DNA from 4 places in the Enterobacter sp. LM3 genome. Region 1 is predicted to be linked to each of the others. Evidence: predicted binding sites of a transcription regulator. Region 1 holds the regulator's gene; each other region holds the start of a gene.
What was found. The regulator CRP, encoded in region 1, controls carbon source genes, mostly activating them, when cyclic AMP is high. The targets are predictions, from matches to a motif close to ATGTGANNNNNNTCACAT.
Positions count from the first base shown of each region.

Region 2: a site for CRP is predicted at 1,754-1,771, ahead of ACJ9N4_RS12955 (glycine dehydrogenase). Genes of this name have one in related genera too.
Region 3: a site for CRP is predicted at 1,918-1,935, ahead of focA (formate transporter FocA). Genes of this name have one in related genera too.
Region 4: a site for CRP is predicted at 3,199-3,216, ahead of deoC (deoxyribose-phosphate aldolase). Genes of this name have one in related genera too.

Region 1 covers NZ_JBJURN010000022.1:53,938-60,066, reverse strand. Annotated here, with positions in the region: gene ACJ9N4_RS18830 (OsmC family protein) at 274-678, opposite strand; gene crp (cAMP-activated global transcriptional regulator CRP) at 991-1,623, shown strand; gene ACJ9N4_RS18820 (YccS/YhfK family putative transporter) at 1,682-3,769, shown strand; gene ACJ9N4_RS18815 (aspartate aminotransferase family protein) at 3,788-5,008, opposite strand; gene pabA (aminodeoxychorismate synthase component 2) at 5,095-5,658, opposite strand; gene ACJ9N4_RS18805 (putative adenosine monophosphate-protein transferase Fic) at 5,690-6,129, opposite strand, start outside.
Region 2 covers NZ_JBJURN010000010.1:108,794-114,922, forward strand. Annotated here, with positions in the region: gene pmbA (metalloprotease PmbA) at 1-787, shown strand, start outside; gene cybC (cytochrome b562) at 894-1,280, shown strand; gene ACJ9N4_RS12950 (Hok/Gef family protein) at 1,351-1,506, opposite strand; gene ACJ9N4_RS12955 (glycine dehydrogenase) at 1,923-2,261, shown strand; gene ACJ9N4_RS12960 (SFCGS family glycine-rich protein) at 2,272-2,634, shown strand; gene ACJ9N4_RS12965 (DUF4312 family protein) at 2,637-2,936, shown strand; gene ACJ9N4_RS12970 (DUF4311 domain-containing protein) at 2,959-3,735, shown strand; gene ACJ9N4_RS12975 (DUF4310 family protein) at 3,749-4,390, shown strand; gene ACJ9N4_RS12980 (amidohydrolase/deacetylase family metallohydrolase) at 4,432-5,565, shown strand; gene ACJ9N4_RS12985 (DgaE family pyridoxal phosphate-dependent ammonia lyase) at 5,549-6,129, shown strand, end outside.
Region 3 covers NZ_JBJURN010000001.1:139,460-145,588, reverse strand. Annotated here, with positions in the region: gene pflB (formate C-acetyltransferase) at 1-950, opposite strand, end outside; gene focA (formate transporter FocA) at 1,002-1,859, opposite strand; gene ycaO (30S ribosomal protein S12 methylthiotransferase accessory factor YcaO) at 2,266-4,026, opposite strand; gene serC (3-phosphoserine/phosphohydroxythreonine transaminase) at 4,361-5,449, shown strand; gene aroA (3-phosphoshikimate 1-carboxyvinyltransferase) at 5,519-6,129, shown strand, end outside.
Region 4 covers NZ_JBJURN010000005.1:246,073-252,201, forward strand. Annotated here, with positions in the region: gene deoB (phosphopentomutase) at 1-860, opposite strand, end outside; gene deoA (thymidine phosphorylase) at 913-2,235, opposite strand; gene deoC (deoxyribose-phosphate aldolase) at 2,290-3,069, opposite strand; gene ACJ9N4_RS08820 (YjjI family glycine radical enzyme) at 3,331-4,878, shown strand; gene ACJ9N4_RS08825 (YjjW family glycine radical enzyme activase) at 4,853-5,713, shown strand; gene ACJ9N4_RS08830 (TatD family hydrolase) at 5,708-6,129, opposite strand, start outside.

The DNA.
Region 1 (6,129 bases):
GCCGAGATGGAAAGACAAAGAACCTCAGGTCGTGTCCAAATTAAGTAGACCACTTCAATCCCTGCAGGCAATGCCCTCTCGGCGCATCCCTGCGCCTCGCCCCGGCCTTACGGAAACGCTTCGGCGATTTTCAGCCGGACCATGGAGTCGCTATAAGTCTTATATTTCAATGAAATAGTTTAATTGCTTAAGAAGAAAAAAATTACTGGGGAACCCTCAGCCCCGTGGGAGAGGGTTACGGTGAGGGCATCTACGCGCACGATGCCCCCGACTTCACGCCTCAATCACTTCATACGAATGCGTGATTTTTACCGCTTTCTCCAGCATTAACGCCACAGAGCAGTATTTTTCAGCCGAAAGATCGACCGCGCGTGATACCGCCGCGTCCTTCAGCGCTGTGCCAGTAACAACAAAATGCAGGTTGATGTGCGTAAACAGGCGCGGTGCCTCTTCGCGACGTTCGGACGTGAGCTTGACTTCGCAGCCGGTCACGTCGTGACGGCCTTTTTGCAAAATCGACACCACGTCGATGGCACTGCATCCACCAGCGGCCATCAGCACCATCTCCATTGGACTTGGCGCTTTATCGCCGGAGTTACCATCCATCAAAATCTGGTGCCCGGAAGCGGATTCGCCCAGGAACGTTAAACCTTCAACCCATTTCACACGCGCTTGCATATATTCCTTAACTCCAACGTTGCATTTTTGGTGACAGATTACGCGCGCGTTACATTTCTCGCAATGGAAGGCGACCTGCGTCATGCTGAAGCGAGACACCAGGAGACACGCGGCGAAAGCTATGCTAAAACACTCAGGATGCTACAGTAATACATTGACGTTACACATGTATGCAGAGGACATCAAACTTTACTGGCTGCGAAACGTTACGACAGCCGACTTCCCAGGTATGGGTAAGAATTCGATTGCAACCCCAGAGTCAGGATGCGATTTATGACTCTGGAGACAGCTTATAACAGAGGATAACAGCGCATGGTGCTTGGCAAACCGCAAACAGACCCGACTCTCGAATGGTTCTTGTCTCATTGCCACATTCATAAGTACCCATCGAAGAGCACGCTGATTCACCAGGGTGAAAAAGCGGAAACGTTGTATTACATCGTCAAAGGCTCGGTGGCAGTGCTGATCAAAGATGAAGAAGGGAAAGAGATGATCCTTTCTTATCTGAACCAGGGCGATTTCATCGGCGAACTGGGCCTGTTTGAAGAAGGCCAGGAACGTAGTGCCTGGGTTCGTGCAAAAACAGCATGTGAAGTGGCTGAAATCTCCTACAAGAAATTCCGTCAGTTGATCCAGGTTAACCCGGACATCCTGATGCGTCTTTCTTCCCAGATGGCTCGCCGTCTGCAGGTTACGTCTGAGAAAGTGGGCAACCTTGCCTTCCTCGACGTGACCGGTCGTATCGCGCAGACGCTGCTGAACCTGGCGAAACAACCAGATGCCATGACCCACCCGGACGGTATGCAAATTAAAATCACCCGTCAGGAAATTGGTCAGATCGTCGGTTGCTCTCGTGAAACAGTGGGTCGTATCCTGAAAATGCTGGAAGACCAGAATCTGATCTCCGCGCACGGTAAAACCATCGTGGTTTACGGAACTCGTTAATTCCGGCCAAACGGCGTGTCATCGCAAGGTGTCACGCCGTTTTTGTCTCTATTCCCCCATGTGGCGCAGGCTGATCTACCACCCGGAAGTTAACTATGCACTGCGACAAACGCTGGTGTTGTGCCTTCCTGTGGCCGTGGGTTTGATCCTCGGACACCTTCAACAGGGTCTGCTGTTTTCTCTCGTTCCCGCCTGCTGCAACATCGCCGGTCTGGACACGCCCCATAAGCGATTTTTCAAACGTCTGATTATTGGTGGCTGCCTGTTTGCTGGCTGTAGCCTCGCCGTGCAACTCCTGCTGACCCGCGATATCCCGCTGCCGCTGATTTTAACCGTGCTGGCGATGACGCTGGGAGTAACGGCTGAAATCAGCTCACTGCATGCCCGCCTGCTACCTGCCTCGCTGATTGCGGCCATCTTTACCCTTAGCCTCGCGGGTAATATGCCGGTGTGGGAGCCGCTGCTGATCTACGCTCTCGGCACGCTATGGTACGGGTTGTTTAACTGGTTCTGGTTCTGGATGTGGCGGGAACAGCCGCTGCGCGAATCCCTGAGCCTGCTCTATATCCTGCTGGCGGATTACTGTGAAGCAAAGTACACCCTGCTCACCCAGCACACCGATCCGGAAAAATCACTGCCGCCGCTGCTGGCACGCCAGCAGAAAGTGGTGGATCTCATCAGCCAGTGTTACCAACAGCTACATATGCTCGCCGCCAATAAAAACCATGAGTACAAACGGCTGCTCCGCGTATTCCAGGTGGGGCTGGATCTGCAGGAGCATATCTCGGTAAGCCTGCATCAGCCGCAGGAGGTGCAGAAGCTGGTCGAGCGCAGCCACGCAGAAGCGGTGATCCGCTGGAACGCGCAAACCGTTGCCGCGCGCCTTCGCGTGCTGGCGGACGATATTCTGTATCACCGCTACCCGACGCGCTTCAACATGGACAAACAGCTCGGTGCGCTGGAAAAAATTGCCCGTCAGCATGCGGATAACCCGGTCGGGCAGTTTGCCGCATGGCATTTCAGCCGCATCGCGCGCGTGCTACGCACCCAGCGGCCACTCTATCCACGCGACCTGATGGCCGATAAACAAAAGCGTCTGCCGCTACTGCCTGCCCTCAGAAGCTATTTATCCCTGAAATCCGCCGCCCTGCGCAACGCCGCGCGGATCAGCGTCATGCTCAGCATCGCCAGCCTGATGGGTGTGGCGCTGCATCTGCCGAAACCGTACTGGATCTTAATGACCATACTGTTTGTCACGCAGAACGGTTATGGCGCAACGCGGGTGCGTATTCTGCACCGGGCGGGCGGTACAATGGCGGGGCTGATTATTGCAGGCGTGACGCTACACTTTCACGTCCCGGAAGGGTATACGCTGGTGGGCATGCTGGCGATAACGCTGGTGAGCTATCTGATCATCCGCAAGAACTACGGCTGGGCGATGGTGGGCTTTACCGTAACTGCGGTGTATACCCTGCAGCTGCTCACGCTGAACGGCGAACAGTTTATTATTGCCAGGCTGGTGGATACGCTGATTGGCTGTCTGATTGCTTTTGGCGGCATGGTCTGGCTGTGGCCGCAATGGCAAAGCGGGTTACTCAGGCAGAACGCCCATGATGCACTGGAAGCAGACCAGCAGGCGATCCGCTTAATACTGAGCGACGACCCGCAACCCTCCCCGCTGGCGTACCAGCGAATGAGGGTTAATCAGGCACATAATGCCCTGTTTAACTCCCTTAACCAGGCCATGCTGGAACCGGGCTTTAACTCGAATTATCTGGCAGACATGAAGCTGTGGGTAACCCACAGCCAGTTTATCGTCGAGCATATCAACGCCATGACCACGCTCGCACGCGAGCATACGATGCTGACGCCGGATCTGGCACAACGCTATTTGCAGTCGTGTGAAATTGCCCTGCAGCGCTGTCAGCAGCGTCTGGAGTATGACGCGCCGGGAGAAACGGGAGATGCAAACATTCTGGAAGCGCCGGAAACGCTGACCCACGGACCGATGAGCACCCTGGAGCAGCATTTGCAGCGCATTCTGGGGCATTTGAACACCATGCACACCATTTCGTCGGTGGCATGGCGTCAGCGTCCGCATCACGGCATATGGCTAACGCGTGTGTTAAAGCGGACGCCATATTGATTGCGTCGGGCAATGAGGTTATCCCCGGACTATCTTCCCGACCGCTGCGGCAAAGCGGTTTAACCCCTCTTCAATATCTTTCTCTGCCACCACCAGCGACGGCGCAAAGCGCATCACGTCTGGCCCGGCATTAAGCACCATCACCCCTTCGTGGGCTGCGGCATGCAGGAAATCGCGCGCACGGCCTTTGTATTGCGGCTTCAGCTCGGCACCAATCAACAACCCCATACCGCGGATCTCGCTGAACACGTCATACTGGTCGTCAATCTGTTGCAGATGCTTCACAAACAGCTCACGCTTCGCACTTACGCCATCAAGCACTTCAGGTGTGTTGATGATATCGAACGCGGCACCCGCAACGGCGCAGGCCAGCGGGTTTCCGCCGTAGGTCGAACCGTGGGAACCCACGTGGAACGCAGAGGCGATATCCTGGGTGGTGAGCACCGCACTGACCGGGAAGCCACCGCCGAGCGCTTTAGCGCTGGTCAGAATATCGGGGGTTACGCCGTAATGCATGTAGGCGAACAAATCGCCGGTACGCCCCATCCCGCTCTGTACTTCGTCAAACACCAGCAACGCCTGATGCGCATCGCACAGCTCGCGCAGCCCCTTCAGGAATTCCGGGGTTGCAGCCGTGACGCCACCTTCACCCTGAATTGGCTCCACGACCACCGCGCAGGTGTGATCGTCCATGACCGCTTTCACCGCGTGCAGATCGTTAAACGGCACGTGGATAATGTCGGCCGGTTTGGGACCAAAGCCGTCGGAGTACTTCGGCTGGCCGCCAACGGAAACGGTAAACAGTGAGCGTCCGTGGAACGCGTTATGGAAGGCAATGATTTTGGTTTTGTACGGGCTGTGACGCGTTGAGGCGTAGTAACGTGCCAGTTTGAATGCGGTTTCGTTGGCTTCAGTGCCAGAGTTCATAAACAGCACACGCTCAGCAAACGTCGCATCGATTATCTTACGCCCCAGGCGCAAAGCCGGTTCGTTGGTAAAGACGTTGCTGGTGTGCCACAGGGTTTCTCCCTGAGTTTTCAGCGCCTCCACCAGCGCAGGATGACAATGACCCAGCGCCGTCACCGCAATCCCACCGGCGAAATCTACGTACTCTTTACCCTGCTGATCCCAGACGCGACTGCCTTTTCCTTTCACCGGGATAAACTCAGCCGGAGCATAAATTGGCAGAATGACTTCATCAAATGTTGCGCGGGTGATTGCTGGTTGTTCAGTTGCCATGTCATGACCATCCATTTTATGTCACATTGATTGTGAAAATATAATCACAAAATATGCATAAAAAATCACAACAAGGCAATAGATATTCAGCGATTAAGGAAATTCGCCAGCAGCTGGTGGCCCTGTTCGCTCAGAATACTCTCCGGGTGGAACTGCACCCCTTCAAGATCCCATTCACGGTGGCGAATCCCCATGATCTCCTGCGTTTCACTCCAGGCAGTCACGTCAAAACAGGCGGGCAGGGTTGGCGGATCAATGACCAGAGAATGGTAGCGGGTGACGGTTAACGGATTATTTAACCCCGTGAACACGCCAGTACCCGTGTGGGTAACCGGTGCCGTTTTGCCGTGCATCACTGTGGCCGCGCGAACGATGGTCGCACCAAAGACCTGAGCAATGGCCTGATGACCCAGGCAGACGCCCAGGATCGGTAGCTTACCCGCATAGTGGCGGATAACGTCCAGAGAGATACCGGACTCCGACGGGGTACACGGCCCTGGCGAGATGACAATTTTCTGCGGGGCCAGCGTTTCAATCTCTGCCAGGCTGATGTCGTCATTACGGCGAACAACGACCTCTGCACCCAGTTCGCAGAAATACTGGTAAAGGTTCCAGGTGAAGGAATCGTAGTTATCAATCAGCAGGATCATGGCGGCTCCAGAACAAAAAGGCCGCTCTATTCTACTCAGTTTCCCGTGCTTCGCTCACCACTTTGCGAAAGATCGCGCTCAGGGCCGTCAAATCCCCCATTGCTCCGTTCTGATTGGCACGCTTCCAGTGGGCCGGATCGATATCGCGCCAGTCCAGCAAGTAACTGGCGTGGATAGCCAGTTGTTCAAAGAAAATGCGCTGTGCAATACCATTACCGCTCATAAAAGGATGCAGCATGTTAATTTCACAATAGTAGTGGCTGATCCTGGCAATAAACGCCTCTTTTCCACATCCCACCAGATAACCTTCATTTTCCAGTTTTTCCATCAATTCGTTACCGGCTTTCTCGATGTAGTCAAAGTGGCAAAACAGGATATCGCCCTTAGAAATATCGACGCGACGGTACTTGCCTGCATTCTCCACGAGTCCGTGATAGAGATGGTAGTGAATGGCGCACAGATGGGGCAACC
Region 2 (6,129 bases), on a different contig from region 1:
GTCCAGCTGTGTGATTGCCGAAGAAAATGGCGATATGGAGCGTGACTACGCCTATACCATTGGCCGTGCGCTGGAGGATTTGCAGTCTCCGGAGTGGGTCGGTGCTGAGTGTGCGCAGCGCACACTTTCTCGCCTGTCACCGCGTAAGCTCTCTACCATGAAAGCCCCGGTTATTTTTGCCAATGAAGTGGCGACTGGCCTGTTTGGCCATCTGGTCGGGGCGATTGCCGGTGGCTCGGTTTACCGTAAATCGACGTTCCTGCTTGATTCGCTGGGTAAACAGATCCTGCCGGAATGGCTGACTATCGAAGAGCATCCGCATTTGCTTAAAGGTCTGGCTTCTACGCCATTCGACAGCGAAGGCGTGCGCACAGAACGCCGCGATATCATCAAAGACGGTATTCTGACCCAGTGGTTGCTGACCAACTATTCTGCACGTAAGCTGGGGCTGAAAAGCACGGGTCACGCGGGTGGCATTCATAACTGGCGTATTGCCGGGCAAGGTCTGAACTTTGAGCAGATGCTGAAAGAGATGGGGACCGGCCTGGTGGTGACGGAGCTGATGGGCCAGGGCGTGAGCGGCATGACCGGGGATTACTCTCGTGGTGCGGCGGGCTTCTGGGTTGAAAACGGTGAAATCCAGTATCCGGTGAGTGAAATCACTATTGCCGGCAACCTGAAAGATATGTGGCGCAATATTGTTACTGTCGGTAACGATATTGAAACACGTAGCAATATACAGTGTGGTTCAGTTCTTCTGCCGGAAATGAAAATTGCCGGTCAATAATACCCGTCATACTTCAAACTGCAGGTGCGTTGGCTGCACGCGTTCCTGCAACTCGAATTATTTAGGGTATTACGCTTATCGTTAATAATAAAAAAGGAAGTGAGCAATGCGTAAACACCTGTTAGCGATCGTCGCGGCTTCAACGCTGGTTCTTGGCTCTTCTGCGTTTGCTGCCGATCTTGAAAGCAACATGGGTATTCTCAGTGAAAACCTGAAGATCGTTCAGAAAACGGACAATGCAGCAGAAATGAAAGACGCGTTGACCAAAATGCGTGAGGCGGCATTAGACTCGAAAAAATCCACGCCACCTAAGCTGGAAAACAAAGCGGCTGACAGCGCCGAGATGAAGGACTATCTCCACGGCTTTGACGTGCTGGTGGGCCAGATCGACGGTGCGCTGAAGCTCGCGAATGAAGGCAAAGTGAAAGAAGCTCGTGCAGCAGCCGATCAGTTTGTGACCACACGCAATACGTATCACAAAAAGTATCGTTAATTGGGTGCCTGAGCTGTACGCCCTTTCTCCGTGTGCGGAGGTGCATTACGCGCCCCCGCATGCTTGCTCCCTACTTTCCGGAGCGACAATCCATCCGCGCTGTCACTTCAAACGAGCCGTTTCGAAAACGGATCTCGCACAGTGTTTTCCTCGTCACCAGCGTTAAAATGATTATTGTCAAAGCAATAATCATCAAACCCCGGATAATCAGGGACTGGCGTTTCATGGATGCCTCCTTGCTTTAAAGCGGGCGAGGTAGCGAACTCCACGGTTGTGCGTGTCGTTTCGAGCCCCGGCCCTGATTTTCTATCAGGCGGGGCTTTCCACTTTCCGTCCCATGCCTGAGACGGTCAGTCTCAAGCACCCGTCGCCACTCTAGCGAATCCCCATAAGAAAACCTTATCCACGTCACATTTCTACGAGTCTGCTCGTAATCTTTTCTGCTTTACTCATCCCTTTTGTGCCGCCAGATTGAGTGATATTCATCACGTAAATGCATTGATTTATTCAAATTCAGCGTATTTATGTGGCACAGATCACTGCTGCTGCTTTCCTTTCCACTTCGAAGTGGAAAACAACTCGCTACAAACCCTTCGTCGTCATCGTTAGTTTTATTCCAGAGCCATTAACGGGGTAAGACGAGTGATTAACGGAGCGGTAATGAACGACGTTGGGGATCAGGCGGTGCAAACAGAACAGCTCGCTAACACCATGCTGCAGCAGGTCTATACCCTGCTGGCCCGGCACAACATCATCCCTAATGCAGTACAGGAACAGATGCTGACCTCACACGTTCGCGCGATGGCGCACCGGTCTGTGACCGGCGAGCCGCTGCCGGAAGTAGAAGCAGAGCTGTTCGACGAGATTTCACCCGATTCAATGCGACTTGCCCGCGAAGTGGTGGCGCAGTTTGGCAACCTTCCTGATGAAGAGGCCTGGCTGCTCTCCGTTCACTTTGAAGTCGCGAAAGACAACCTTTAAGGAGCAACACATGGAACAGATTACAGTCGTGATTGGCGATCGCCTGGGTAAAGGTCAGAAAGTGGCCGCCGGCGTGGAAAAGGCAGGTGGACGTGCGGTTGTCGTGCCGGGGGTGGCGGCAGATATGAAACTGGGTGACGTGATGAAAGCGGAAAACGCCACCTTCGGCATCTCCTTCTGCGGCAGCGGTGGCGCGGGTGCCATTACTGCGCAAACCAAATATGGCTACAAAGCCAAATACGGCATGCGTTCTGTGGAAGAGGGCGTAACCGCCATCAACGAAGGCTGCAACGTGCTGGGCTTCGGCTTTATGGATAAAGAAGAGCTGGGCGAGCGTCTGGTACAGGCGTGGCAGAAGAAGCACGGCGCATAAGCATGAAAGAACAGTTCACGACCACCGTGAGAGTGAAGGGCAAAGGCGATGCCAAGGCGCGTGCCTTTGCCGATGCGCTCAACCACGTTCAGGCCGCGGTGATGCAAGCCTCACCGCATATCTTACTGCGTATTGAGCCACAGGATGTGCAGGTTGTTCAGGCGCAAGAAGCGGTGCGTAAAGAAGCCTTCCTGTTCTTCTTTTTGCGCCGGGAAAGACGCACCTACAGCGTGGAGCTGGATGTGACCGTCAACGTGACTGCCATCAATCTTGATCGGGTGGATTTCGTCACGCAACGCTGATTCTTCATAAAAGGGCAGACTGATGTTCTTAATTATATTAATAAAATCGCTCATCATTGGCGGCCTGGTTGGCGTCGGTGTGGGGGCCGGGGCTGCACGCATGTTTCATGCGCCTACCACTCAGGGTATGGGCGCGTTTCGTACGTTGGGGGAACTGAACTCCTGTGAAGGGGACCCGGCTTCTCACTTCTCTTTTGGGTTAGGCTTCTTCTTTAACGCCTGGGCTTCTTCCGTGGCCGCAGGTGCATTCACTCAGGACGTTGACCACCGCATTATCCCGAACTGGGGCGCAGCGGCGCTAATGCTCAAAAACCGTAACGTCGGCGAAACACTCCACGATCCCCGCAAGATGGCGATTGCCTGCGGCGTGATCGGCATGATCGTCGTGACCTTCCTTAACCTTACCGCCTCCTCCGTTCCAGCTGCACTTCAGGTGACGGCCGTTAAGGTGCTGGTACCGGCAGCTAACCTGCTGGTGAACACCGTCATGCCGGTTATCTTCTGGCTGGCGGCCATCGATGCAGGCAAAAAATCCGGCTTCTGGGCCACCGTGTTTGGCGGTGCGGCGCAGCTGATCATGGGTAACGCCGTACCGGGTCTGGTGCTGGGTATTCTGATCGGTAAAGGCGTGGAAGAGAGCGGCTGGAACCACGTCACCAAAGTGATGATGGTGGCCATCGTGGCGCTGTTCGTCCTGAGCGGCTTCTTCCGTGGCTTCGATATGAAGATGATCGAATCCTTCCATCTGACCGTGCCGAACTGGCTCGACATGATCCACAACTCGCTCAGCGGTAAATAACAGGAGCCTCTACATGGAACAGAATAAAGGTTTTTGGTATGCCGACTGGTCGTTCCCGATCTTCGTTGGCCTGCTCTCCTCCGGCGTCTTCGCCGGGACGCACATGTACTACCTCTACGGCATTGGCGCGTTTAACGAAGTGGCTTTTGTGGCGATGCTGAAAGCAGGGATTGATACCGGTGTTTACGGCGCGGTAGCGGCCTTTGGTGCCAGCTTCCTGTTCGCCCGTATCATCGAAGGCTCGCTGGTGGGGATTTTAGATATCGGCGGGGCTATCCAGACTGGCGTTGGCCTCGGCGTTCCTGCATTGCTGCTGGGAGCGGGCATCATGTTCCCGGTGACCAACTTTATTGCCGCCCTGATCACCGGCCTGGTGATTGGTCTGGCGATTGGTTACGTCATCATTCTGGCGCGTAAGTTCACCATCAATCAGAGTAACTCGACCTACGGTGCTGACGTGATGATGGGGGCAGGTAACGCTTCCGGGCGCTTCCTCGGGCCGTTGATTATCCTGAGCGCCATGACTGCATCCATTCCGATTGGTATCGGGTCGCTTGCAGGCGCACTGCTGTTCTATCTCTGGCAGAAGCCGATCACCGGTGGTGCGATCCTCGGTGCGATGATTTTAGGCTGGCTGTTCCCGGTCGCCCTTTAACACCCGCGGGCGCAGCGCGCCCGCCTTATCAGGAGAGCACTATGTTTGATTTACTCCTGCGCCGTGCGCGTCTTACTGACGATACCCTGACTGATATCGCCATTCAGGACGGAAAAATCGCGGCGCTGGGCGACATTGACGCACCCGCCCATCAAACGGTGGCGCTCAACGGTGACGTATACGTTAGCGCGGGCTGGATTGATTCCCACGTACACTGCTACCCGAATTCCCCCATTTACCACGACGAACCAGACAGCGTGGGCATTGCCACTGGCGTCACCACCGTGGTGGATGCGGGCAGTACCGGGGCGGATGACGTGGACGATTTTTACGCCATCACCCGCAAAGCGACAACCGAGGTTTACACTCTGCTGAATATCTCCCGCGTTGGACTGATTGCGCAGAACGAGCTGGCTAATCTGGCTAACATCGACGCCGATGCGGTGAAACAGGCGGTTAAACGTTACCCTGATTTTATCGTTGGCCTGAAAGCGCGCATGAGCAGCAGCGTGGTCGGTGAGAATGGCATTACGCCACTGGAACGTGCGAAAGCTATCCAGAAAGAGAACGGCGACCTGCCGCTGATGGTACACATTGGTAATAACCCGCCAAACCTCGACGAAATCGCTGAACTGCTCAGCTCTGGCGACATCATCACCCACTGCTACAACGGCAAGCCAAACCGCATTCTCACCCCATCCGGCGAACTGCGTGCATCCATCACTTCCGCCTTGAAACGCGGCGTGCGTCTGGACGTCGGCCACGGTACGGCGAGCTTCAGCTTTGAGGTGGCAAAACGCGCCATCGCGATGGGCATTCTGCCGCACACCATCAGCTCGGATATCTACTGCCGCAACCGTCTTCACGGCCCGGTAGGCTCACTTGCGAGCGTGATGTCGAAATTCCTCGCCATCGGTATGTCACTGCCGCAGGTGGTTGAGTGCGTGACGGCAAATGCGGCTGATGGCCTGCGCCTGACGCGCAAGGGCCGCATCCAGCCTGGGCTCGACGCCGACCTGACGCTGTTCACCATTAAACGTCAGCCGACGGTGCTGACGGATGCCGAAAACGACAGCCTGCAGGCTGAACACATTCTGGTGCCGCTTGCTGCGATCCGCGCGGGCAAGGGCTACATGACCGAACAAGGGAGCACGGAACATGCCTTCGATTTATGAGAAGTACCACTTAAAGCAAGTCATTAACACCTCTGGCCGTATGACGGCGCTGGGGGTTTCCACGCCGCGCCCGGAAGTGGTGCAGGCGGCGATGGACGGTATGAATCAGTATTTTGAAATGAAGGATCTGGTCAATAAAACCGGGGAATACATTGCGAAGCTGCTGGATGTGGAAGGGGCGACGGTGGTCTCTTGTGCCTCGGCGGGTATTGCGCAGTCCGTGGCCGCAGTGCTGGTGAAAGACAGCGACTGGCTGCTGGAAAACCTGCACGTCACCCCACCTGAGAACAACGAAATCGTGCTGCCGAAAGGTCACAACGTCAACTTTGGCGCACCGGTGGGCACAATGGTGGCGCTGGGGGGGGGCAAGCTGGTGGAGGCGGGTTATGCCAACGAATGTTCTGCCGAGCAGCTGGCGGCGGCGATCTCCCCACGTACGGCGGCGATCCTCTATATCAAGTCTCACCACTGCGTGCAGAAAAGCATGCTCAGCGTGGAGCAGGCAGCCGTGGTGGCGCGTAAACATGGTCTGCCGCTGATCGTTGATGCGGCGGCAGAAGAAGA
Region 3 (6,129 bases), on a different contig from region 1:
CGAACCATACGCAGTTTCATGACCAGGTGGTCAATCATTTCCTGAGCGTCTTGTTCTGTGATTTTGCCTGCTTTGATGTCACGTTCGATGTAAGCGTCCAGGAAGGTGGATACGCGACCGAAGGACATTGCTGCACCGTTCTGAGACTTAACAGCAGCCAGGTAGCCGAAGTAAGTCCACTGGATAGCTTCCTGAGCGTTGGTAGCAGGACCAGAGATATCGCAGCCATATTTAGCAGCCATCTCTTTGATCTGACCCAGCGCACGGTGCTGTTCAGCGATTTCTTCACGCAGACGGATAGTGGCTTCCAGGTTTACGCCGTTTTCCAGGTCAGACTGCAGGGAAACGAACTGAGCGTATTTGTCTTTCAGCAGGAAGTCGATACCGTACAGTGCAACACGACGGTAGTCACCGATGATACGGCCACGGCCATACGCATCTGGCAGACCAGTCAGAACGCCAGATTTACGGCAGTTCAGAATGTCTTTGGTATAAACATCGAATACACCCTGGTTGTGGGTTTTGCGGTATTCGCTGAAGATTTTTTTCAGCATTGGGTCCAGCTCGCGGTTATACGCTTTGCAGGAACCTTCAACCATTTTGATACCACCGAACGGGATGATTGCACGTTTCAGTGGCGCTTCAGTTTGCAGACCAACGATTTTCTCAAGGGCTTTGTTGATGTAACCAGCATCGTGAGAAGTGATGGTGGAAGCAACGGAAGTGTCGAAATCAACTGGCGCGTGAGTGCGGTTTTCCAGTTTAACGCCTTCCATTACCTTGTCCCACAGCTTGGTGGTCGCGTCAGTTGCGCCAGCCAGGAAGGATTCGTCACCTTCATACGGGGTGTAGTTTTTCTGAATGAAGTCACGGACGTTTACTTCATTCTGCCAGTCACCTTTAGTAAAACCTTCCCAGGCTGTGGCTAACTTTTCATTAAGCTCGGACATGTAACACCTACCTTCTTAAGTGGATTTTTTATTTACTGCCTGAGATAACCATCAATGATGGTCGTCGCCACGCAGGTAAATGACCCAGTATGTCAACCCAACTAACAGACCCCCACCGATAATGTTCCCGATAGTGACAGGGATCAGGTTATCAGTAATGAAATTCATAATAGTCAGGTGAGAGAAACTTTCCGGAGTTGACCCAACTGCAGTCCAGAACTCCGGGCTCGCAAAGTTGCGGATTACAATACCCATCGGGATCATAAACATGTTTGCGATACTGTGCTCAAAGCCGCTGGCAACAAACATCGCAACCGGCAGAACCATAATCATGGCTTTATCCATCAGGCTACGACCAGAGTAGCTCATCCAGACCGCCAGGCAGACCATCAGGTTTGCGAGGATGCCGAGAGCAACAGCTTCGATAAATGTATGGTGCATTTTGTGGTCAGCGGTTTGCAGGACGTTGAGTCCCCAGCCGCCGTTGGCGGTCATGTACTCGCCAGAGAGCCACATCAACAGAACAAAGAGCAGACAACCAATCAGGTTACCAACATAGACGTTAAGCCAGTTGCGCGCCAGTTGGCCCCAGGTAATTCTTCCGCTGGCTTTCGCCACCACAATCAGCACCGTTGAGGTGAAGAGGTCTGCACCGCAGATCACGCAAAGAATCAGACCCAGTGAGAAGCAAATACCGCCAACCAGCTTGGCCATGCCGAAAGGCATCGCGGCAGTACCGGTGGTCGCAGTGATGTAGAAGACGAAAGCGATAGAGATGAACACACCGGCCGTGATCGCCAGATAGAACGTCTTCATCGGATGTTTCGTTGCTTTATAGACACCCGCTTCTTCGGCAACTTTGGCCATCGCAGCTGGGAGTAATAGATCAAAAGGGTTGTCAGCTTTCACACTAACTCTCTCTTTATTAAGTCGGCGACGAGATACTAACAAAGCATTATAGAAGAGAAATTGATATAGATCATATCTCGCCTGGCTTATAGGCCCGCAATGCGTATGGTTTTACAACAAATGCGGAGTAAGTATTTGATTATCCGTATAAAAATAAATTTTAAAAGTTATGAAAAGAGTTGAATTTTTTCGTTCGACCATCTCCTGGACAGTTAATTAAAATGGAGTATTTACCATAAAAAGTAACAGCAAAGCCCGGGTAAGCATTATTATATTTACCCGTGTTTAACTTTATTATTACAATTAACAGTCATTGCCGAAGAAAATAAAAAACGGGGCAATGAAATCGCCCCGTAATATAGCCCAGACGATTGAATACGCCTACTGCTACTCATGTTATGTGCGCTTATTTTGACCAGTAAGTCGCTTTAGCTTTCTGCAGTTTCTCATAAGCATTCAACAGCGACTGATGAGCCGGGAAGGCTTTCAGATCGTTATCAACAGCCTGAAGTCCGTAGAACGGCTCTTCACCACTCAGCGCCGCGCTGGCTGCTTCCACCGCTTCTGCACCGTACATACGCACGAATGCATTCAGATATTGCAGTGGCTGACGATCTTCTTCCTGCGCAAGCAGCAGCAGGGTTTGCAGGCAACGGTAGTAGTTGGTGCGCTCGGCAGAGAAGACGGACTGGTTAAACTCCATTGTCCACTCGGTCCAGGCCAGCGCCTGATCCAGGTCGCCACCAGCCAGCGCCAGCATCGCTTTCAGCTCGCCAATGCGCAGGGTATACCAACCGTTGTCTTTACCGGTCGCCAGACCCAGCAGTTCGCGTACGCGGGTAAAGTCATCGTGACCTTCATCGTCCAGTTGGGCGATCAGGTTCAGATAATCTTCTTTTTCCCACTCGCTGCCCGGCAAGGCCAGCAGCGTTTCACGCAGATGTGCGCCCATGCTGTTGTTCGCCAGCCACAGATCTTCCGCCGGATAAATGTCGGACATGCCTGGAACAATAATGCGGCATGCGTAGACGCTCAGGTGCTCGTAGTCAGCAATATAAACTTCCTGATCTTCTGCGTCGAAGATAGCCATCAGGGTGGCGAACTCTTCTTCAGTGGTACCGGCGAAGCTCCAGTCCACGAACGGGTAGTCCGCGTCCTGCTTAAACATATCCCAGGAGATCAAACCGCTGGAGTCGATGAAATGCGTCTCGAGGTTGGTGTGCTCGGCCACTTCTTCGTCGTCAAACGTTGGTGGGGTAAACACGTCGAGATCTTTCAGACTGCGACCCTGCAGCAGCTCGGTCACGGTACGCTCCAGCGCTACGCCGAAGTCCGGGTGTGCACCGAAGGAAGCAAAGCAGGTTCCGTTAGCCGGGTTGAACAGCACCACACAGATAACCGGATATTTACCGCCCAAAGAGCCGTCATAGGCAAAGATTGGGAAACCTTCCGCTTCCAGCTTAGCGATGGACTCTACCACGCCCGGATAGCGTGCCAGGACGTCAGCCGGGATCTCAGGCAGGCTGATAGACTCGGCAATAATGCGGTTTTTAATGTGGCGTTCGAAGACTTCAGACAGACCCTGCACGCGCGCTTCGTTGCGGGTGTTACCGGCGGACATGCCGTTAGACACGTACAAGTTGCCGACGATATTCATTGGGATATAGACGGTCTGGTCATCGGACTGGCGGGTAAACGGCAGGGCGCAAATACCACGTTCCTCATTGCCGGACTGCAGGTCAATCAACATGCTGGCGGTCAGTTCGTTTTCCGGATCGTAGAACGCGCGCAGACGTGCATCCAGAATGCCTGCTGGCAGTTCGTCGTCTTCGGTCAGCGGGAACCATTTTTCATTTGGATAGTGAACGAACGGGCCTTTTGCGACGGTTTCACCCAGCCAGAAGTCGGCGAAGAAATAGTTGGTCGACAGACGTTCAAAATACTCACCCAACGCAGAGGCCAGAGCCGCTTTTTTCGTCGCGCCCTTACCGTTGGTAAAGCACAGTGCACAGTCTTTATCGCGGATATGCACAGACCAGACGTGAGGCACCGGGTTCAGCCAGGAGGCTTCTTCGATATTAAAGCCCAGGTCGGTCAGTTTCTGCTGGAAGCGAGCGATGGAATCTTCCAGAGCGGCGTCTTTGCCGGGGATAAACGTTTGAGTCATGGCGTTCACTTTTATCGTACGTAAAGCGCGCAATGATACGGGTTTTGCATGACAGGTGCTATCTTCGGCGAAAATAAAAGGCAGGGCTATAGGGCAGAAGAACAATCAATAATGTCCACGCCGCGTGAATCCAGGATGGACGAAGGTTAGCCGGGGCAAATCGATCACCTGGCAGCCATTTTATCGGTTTTGTGACAGCAAGGTGGCAGATTGTATTGTGTGACGACAGACACATTTCGCCGGTCATAAGTTTTAGACATTGCGGCGCGTGTCACTGAATGATAAAACCGATATCCACAGTTATAACTTATGGCTTTTAGCGTGGTGAGGGGAAATGGCTCAAGTCTTTAATTTCAGTTCAGGTCCGGCGATGTTACCGGCAGACGTGCTTAAACAGGCTCAACAGGAACTTTGTGACTGGAACGGTCTTGGTACATCGGTGATGGAAATCAGCCACCGTGGTAAAGAGTTTATTCAGGTGGCGGAAGAGGCAGAAAAGGATTTTCGCGATCTGCTGAATATTCCCTCGAACTACAAAGTATTGTTCTGCCACGGCGGTGGACGCGGTCAGTTTGCTGGCGTTCCGCTGAATATTCTGGGCGGCAAAACGACCGCTGACTATGTTGACGCTGGCTACTGGGCTGCAAGCGCAGTGAAAGAAGCCAAAAAATACTGCTCGCCACATGTTATTGACGGCAAAATTACCGTTGATGGCCTGCGTGCCGTGAAGCCAATGAGCGAGTGGCAGCTTTCTGATAACGCAGCCTATCTGCACTATTGCCCGAACGAAACCATCGACGGTATTGCCATCGATGAAACGCCGAATTTTGGCAAAGATGTGGTGGTGGCAGCCGATTTCTCCTCCACCATTCTCTCCGCGCCAATTGATGTGAGCCGCTACGGTGTGATCTACGCCGGTGCACAGAAAAACATTGGTCCGGCGGGTTTGACGCTGGTCATTGTGCGTGAAGATCTGCTGGGCAAAGCACACACTGCGTGCCCGTCGATTCTGGATTACACCGTGCTGAACGATAACGACTCCATGTTCAACACCCCACCGACGTTTGCCTGGTATCTGGCGGGCCTGGTCTTTAAATGGCTGAAGCAAAACGGCGGTGTGGCGCAGATGGACAAGATCAACCAGCAAAAAGCGGAACTGCTGTACGGTGTGATTGATAAGAGTGATTTCTACCGCAACGACGTGGCGAAAACGAACCGTTCCCGCATGAACGTGCCGTTCCAGCTGGCAGACAGCAATCTGGATAAAGTCTTCCTGGAAGAGTCGTTTGCAGCGGGCCTGCATGCGCTGAAAGGCCACCGCGTGGTAGGGGGTATGCGCGCCTCTATCTATAACGCCATGCCGCTGGAAGGCGTAAAAGCACTGACCGACTTCATGGTCGACTTCGAACGTCGTCACGGTTAATTGCGCTGTTTTCACCCCCGCAGCTTGTGCTGCGGGGTTTTTATTATGTCGAGTTGAGAGTTAAGTTTCATGGAATCCCTGACGTTACAACCTATCGCGCGGGTAGATGGCACCATTAATCTGCCTGGTTCAAAAAGTGTCTCGAACCGCGCTCTGCTGCTGGCAGCTCTGGCAAACGGCACCACCGTCCTCACGAATCTGCTGGACAGTGATGACGTACGCCATATGCTCAATGCGCTGAAAGCGTTGGGAGTTCATTACACGCTGTCTGACGATCGTACCCGTTGCGAAGTGACCGGCAACGGCGGTGCATTGCGTTCGGCTGAAGAGCTTGAACTGTTCCTGGGCAACGCCGGAACGGCGATGCGTCCGCTGGCGGCTGCCTTGTGTCTGGGCAGTAACAACATTGTGCTGACCGGCGAGCCGCGCATGAAAGAGCGTCCAATCGGTCACCTGGTGGATGCCCTGCGTCAGGGCGGCGCACAAATTACGTATCTGGAGCAGGAAAATTATCCACCGTTACGTCTGCGTGGTGGCTTTACCGGCGGTAACGTTGAGGTTGACGGAAGCGTCTCCAGCCAGTTCCTGACTGCACTGCTGATGACCGCACCGCTGGCTCCGCAGGATACGGTCATCACCATTAAAGGTGATCTGGTATCTAAGCCGTACATTGATATCAC
Region 4 (6,129 bases), on a different contig from region 1:
TTGATGGTGGCATCAAACAGCGCATCCAGGCCGGTGGCTTTCACTTTTTTAGTGATACCGCAGTTGGCATAGATGTCCGCAATTTTACCCACGGAAACCACGTGACCGTCTTTCTCTTCGACCAGTTTTTGCAGCACGGTTGGCGCTGGAGGCTCAACGGCCAGGTCGTGGCGGTTACCGGTACGCTGGAAGTTACCTGCTTTGTCACCGATAAATGGACGCGCAATAACACGGCCAATGTTGTAGCCGCCTTCGGTCAGCTCTTCACGGGCGATTTCACACAGCTCGTAAAGTTTATCCAGGCCATAAGTCTCTTCGTGGCAGGCGATCTGGAACACGGAGTCAGCAGAGGTGTAGAAAATCGGCTTGCCGGTTTTCATGTGCTCTTCACCGAGTTCATCCAGGATCACGGTACCGGAAGAGTGGCAGTTACCGAGGTAACCCGGCAGGTTGGCGCGCTTAACCAGTTTGTCGAGCAACGCCTGCGGGAAGCTGTTCTGGTGATCGGAGAAGTAGCCCCAGTCAAACAGAACCGGCACACCGGCAATTTCCCAGTGACCAGACGGGGTATCTTTACCGGAAGAGAGCTCATGCGCCCAGGCGTACGCGCCCACCACTTCCGCGTTAGCATCCATACCGGCTGCAATCTTACCGGTAGAACCTTCGTGCGCTTTCACCAGACCCATACGCGTCAGGTTTGGCAGAGTCAGAGGGCCTTTACGACCGTTGTCCGCTTCGCCTTTGGCACAGGCTTCAGCGATGTGACCCATCGTATCGGCACCCACGTCACCAAAACGTTCTGCATCTTCTGTCGCGCCGATGCCGAAGGAGTCCAGCACCATAATAAATGCACGTTTCATAATTGTTCTCCGTACGTAGTGCTCAAAAGTAAGTGATCAGATCAGTATACTGCTATTCGGTAATACGACGATAGACCGTTGGTGTGCTTTCTGGTGCTTTATTGTCGAGCTGGATGGCGGCTTTCACGGCTTTTGCCGCTTCTTGCCAGCTGTTTTCATCTTTCGCGTGGATCACCGCCAGTGGGCGTTGTCCGTCGACGCTGTCACCCAGGCGGGCCATATCGGTAAAACCGACGCTGTAATCAATGGTGTCCGACGCCTGACGACGACCACCGCCCATTGAGACCACCGCCATGCCGAGCGCACGGGTGTCCATCGCAGAAACAAACCCAGCGGTATCAGCATAAACGGCTTTGCTGAGCGTCGCGGTTGGCAGGTATTTTGCGTAGTTTTCCACGAAATCAGCCGGGCCTTTCTGCGCGGCAACCATACGGCCAAAGATCTCTGCCGCTTTACCGTTGTCCAGTACCGCCTGCAGTTTCACGCGCGCGTCTGCGTCGTCTTTGGCGAGTTTGCCGGAGATAAGCATCTCCACGCACAGTGCCATTGTCACGTCGAACAGGCGCGGGTTACGGTATTCACCGGTCAGGAATTGCACGGCTTCACGCACTTCAACGGCGTTACCGGCGCTGGAAGCCAGCACCTGGTTCATATCGGTCAGCAGTGCAGTGGTACGCACGCCCGCACCGTTGGAAACACCAACGATAGCCTCGGCCAGTGCAGCAGAAAGTTCATACGTTGGCATAAACGCGCCGCTGCCCACTTTCACGTCCATCACCAGCGCATCCAGACCTTCCGCCAGCTTTTTCGCCAGAATCGAGGCGGTGATCAGCGGGATGGAGTCAACGGTTGCGGTGATATCGCGGGTAGCGTAGAAACGCTTGTCTGCCGGAGCAAGAGAGCTGGTCTGGCCGATAATCGCCACACCCACATCTTTAATAATATCGCGGAAGCGGTTGTCATCCGGGAAGATATCGAAGCCCGGAATGGCTTCCAGTTTATCGAGCGTACCGCCAGTGTGTCCCAGGCCACGCCCGGAGATCATCGGAATGTAACCCCCGCAGGCCGCGACCATTGGGCCAAGCATCAGCGAGGTTACGTCACCCACACCACCGGTGGAATGTTTATCTACAATCGGACCATTGAGGTCGAGGCTTTTCCAGTCCAGAACGGTTCCTGAATCTCGCATCGCCATGGTCAGCGATACACGCTCAGGCATCGACATATCGTGGAAGAAAATGGTCATCGCCAGAGCAGCAATTTGCCCTTCAGAGATGGTGTTATCACGAATACCATTGATAAAGAAGCGGATTTCTTCATCGCTTAATGCATGACCATCACGTTTTTTACGAATAATTTCTTGTGCGAGAAACACGGTAACCTCCCGAAGTAGGCCGGGCTCGCTACGCGCCACCCGGCATTTCAAATCTTAGTAGCTGCTTGCGCTCTTACCGTCGCCGTGACCCAGCGCCTTCAGCAGGCTTGCCAGCAGGCTGGATGCGCCAAAGCGGTAGTGACGGGAGTCCGCCCAGTCCGCACCGAACAGCTCATCAGCAATCGCCAGGAACTGTTGCGCGTCTTCAGCGGTACGCACGCCACCAGCTGGTTTGAAACCAACGGTTTTGGACACGCCCATATCACGGATCACTTCCATCATGATGCGTGCGCTTTCCGGGGTAGCGTTAACCGGCACTTTACCGGTAGACGTTTTGATGAAATCCGCACCGGCTTTGATGGAGATTTCAGACGCTTTACGAATCAGCGCCTCTTCTTTCAGTTCACCGGTTTCGATGATGACTTTAAGCAGCACGTTTGCCGCAGCACACGCGTCTTTACAGGCTTTCACCAGGTCGAAACCAATCTTCTCGTTGCCCGCGATCAGTGCGCGATACGGGAACACCACGTCAACTTCATCAGCACCGTAGGCAATGGCCGCGCGGGTTTCTGCCAGCGCAATGTCGATATCGTCGTTGCCGTGCGGGAAGTTAGTCACGGTAGCAATACGCACGTCCGGCGTGCCCTGCTCTTTCAGAGTCTTACGTGCAATCGGGATAAAACGCGGGTAAATACAGATGGCTGCGGTATTACCGACGGGCGTTTTCGCCTGATGGCACAGGGCGATGACTTTCTCATTGGTGTCGTCATCGTTCAGGGTGGTCAGGTCCATCAGTTTCAACGCGCGCAGGCTGCTTGCAGTTAAATCGGTCATAACATTCTCCAACGGCATTGCCGTATAAATTTACCTTGCGGGTCTGTGAGTATTCTAACATTCACCCGCACTTACACTTCGACATTCATCACAGTTAATGAAAACTGCGTACAAATTTGCATTACTGTAATGAGATCAACTTCAAACTTTAGTTCGCTAATTGCTGACTAAAGCAGCGATTACCCCTGTCGGATCAAAGGCCCTGACGGGATGGCTTCCTACAATCCGTTCATCATCCGCAGAACAATAAAGGAAGCGAATATGTCCCACGCCGGCCCCGACGCCCTGCAACAACGTTGTCAGAACATTGTGACAAGCCCGGTATTAACCCCGGAGCAAAAGCGGCATTTTCTGGCGCTGGAAGCGGAGAACAATCTCCCCTATCCAGACCTGCCTCAGGCTGCCCGTGCCGCACTGGACGAGGGCGTTATCTGCGACATGTTCGAAGGCCATGCGCCTTACAAACCCCGTTACGTCCTGCCGGATTACGCAAAATTTTTGGCTAACGGCTCGGAATGGCTGGAGCTGGAAGGGGCAAAAGATCTTGATGATGCCCTCTCGCTGTTAACCATCCTGTATCACCATGTGCCATCCGTCACATCAATGCCGGTCTACCTGGGACAACTCGATGCGTTACTGGATCCGTATGTTAGAATTCTAACACAAGAAGAAATCGATGTTCGAATAAAACGTTTCTGGCGTTACCTCGACAGAACGCTACCTGATGCTTTTATGCATGCCAACATCGGCCCGGCGGACACCCCCATCACGCGTGCCATTCTACGTGCGGATGCAGAAATGAAGCAGGTCGCACCCAATCTGACCTTTATTTATGACCCGGATGTTACGCCCGACACTCTGCTGCTGAGCGTGGCAAAAAACATTTGTGAATGCAGTAAACCACATGTTTCTAATGGCCCAGTCAATGATAAAATTTTCACAAAAGGCCGCTATGGTGTGGTGAGTTGTTACAACTCCCTGCCGCTCGCAGGCGGTGGCAGCACTCTGGTACGCCTCAACCTGAAGGCGATTGCTGAACGCAGCCATTCCCCTGAAGACTTCTTCACCCGCACGTTGCCGCACTACTGCCAGCAACAGATAGCCATCATTGATGCGCGTTGCGCGTTCCTGTATGAAAAATCCGGCTTCTTTGAGAATAGCTTCCTGGTCAAAGAGGGGCTGATTGATAGCGATCGTTTCGTGCCAATGTTTGGCATGTACGGTCTGGCTGAAGCGGTGAACCTGCTTTGTGAGAAAGGCGGTATCAAAGGTCGTTACGGTAAGGATGAGCAGGCCAACGCACTGGGCTATCGCATTAGCGAGCAGCTCTCGGCGTTTGTTGAAAACACCCCGGTGAAATACGGCTGGAAACAGCGCGCGCTCCTGCATGCACAGTCGGGGATCAGTTCCGACTCAGGCACCACGCCGGGCGCACGTCTGCCTTACGGTGATGAACCCGATCCCATCAGCCACCTGCTGGCCGTAGCACCGCACCATCAACACTACACGTCCGGGATCAGCGATATTCTGACGCTGGAAGAGACGGTAAAACGTAACCCGCAGGCGGTCGTACAGCTTTGTCTGGGGGCGTTTAACGCGGGTATGCGCGAATTTACCGCCAACGTCGCCGGTAACGATCTGGTGCGCGTTACCGGCTATATGGTGCGCCTGTCGGATCTGGAAAAATACCGCGAAGCCGGGTCGCGCACGAACACGACGTGGCTTGGCGAGGAGGCCGCGCGAAATACCCGCATTCTGGAACGTCAGCCACGCGTGATAAGCCATGAACAGCAGATGCGCTTTAGTTAGTCAGGTTATCCCCTTCTCCTGTGTGGACGGTCCAGGCAGCCGCCTGGCGCTGTTCCTGCAGGGCTGCAACCTGCGCTGCAAAACCTGCCACAACCCGTGGACAATCGGTCGCTGCAACGACTGCGGCGATTGCGTCCCCCATTGCCCGCACGATGCGCTGAACATTCAGGCCGGACGCGTCTGGTGGCAGGAGAGCCACTGCCAGCAGTGCGATACCTGCCTGCATTTATGCCAGCAACAGGCGACACCCATGGCGCACCGCTTCAGCGTGGAAGAGATCCTCACGCAAATTCACAAAGCAGCACCGTTTATAGAGGGGGTTACCGTAAGCGGCGGAGAAGCCACCACGCAGCTGCCGTTTTTGATCGCCCTTTTCTCGGCGATCAAAACCGATCCCGCGCTACGTCATTTAACCTGTCTGGTGGACAGTAATGGTCTGTTAGGGGAAACCGGCTGGCAAAAACTGCTGCCGGTGTTTGACGGTGCCATGCTGGATCTGAAAGCCTGGGGAAATGAGCATCACCGCTTCCTGACCGGGCGTGAAAACCCGCAGATCAAACACAGCATCCGCTGGCTGGCGCAACATCAACGGTTAACGGAACTGCGGCTGCTGGTGATCCCGGATCAGTGTGATTATCTGGAACATCTCAAACCGCTGATCGTCTTTATCCGTTCTCTGGGGGATGTCCCGGTGCGGATCAATGCCTTTCACGCACAGGGGGTTTACGGTGAGGCAGCGTCATGGCGCAGCGCCACGCCGGACGACGTTGAACCGCTGGCACTGGCGATGGAAAAACAAAAGATTACGGTGATCCGCCCGGCGCTTTATCTATAGTGTGACGCCAAAGAGTGAACGGGTATTCTCAAGCAACGCCCCGGCAATGAGCACTTCTGGCTCCTCACGCAGCTCGCACAGCGTGGTAAACACATGCGCCGCCTGCTCCGGGCGATTAGGCTGTCCCTGAAAACCGTTGAGCGGCATATCGGGGGCATCCGTTTCCAGTAACAACGCTGACAGCGGCAATTGTGCCATCACCTCCCGGGTTTTGCTGGCACGCGGGTAGGTAATTGTCCCACCAACGCCAATTTTATAACCCAGTTCAATAAACCGCTGTGCCTGTTGCAGGCTACCAGAAAAACCATGCACAACGCCCGTTCGCGGCAGATCGATACGTTTCAGATGCATTGCCAGTTTGTCATGGGTACGTCTGGAATGGAGGATCACCGGCAGATCGTGGCGTTTTGCCAGCC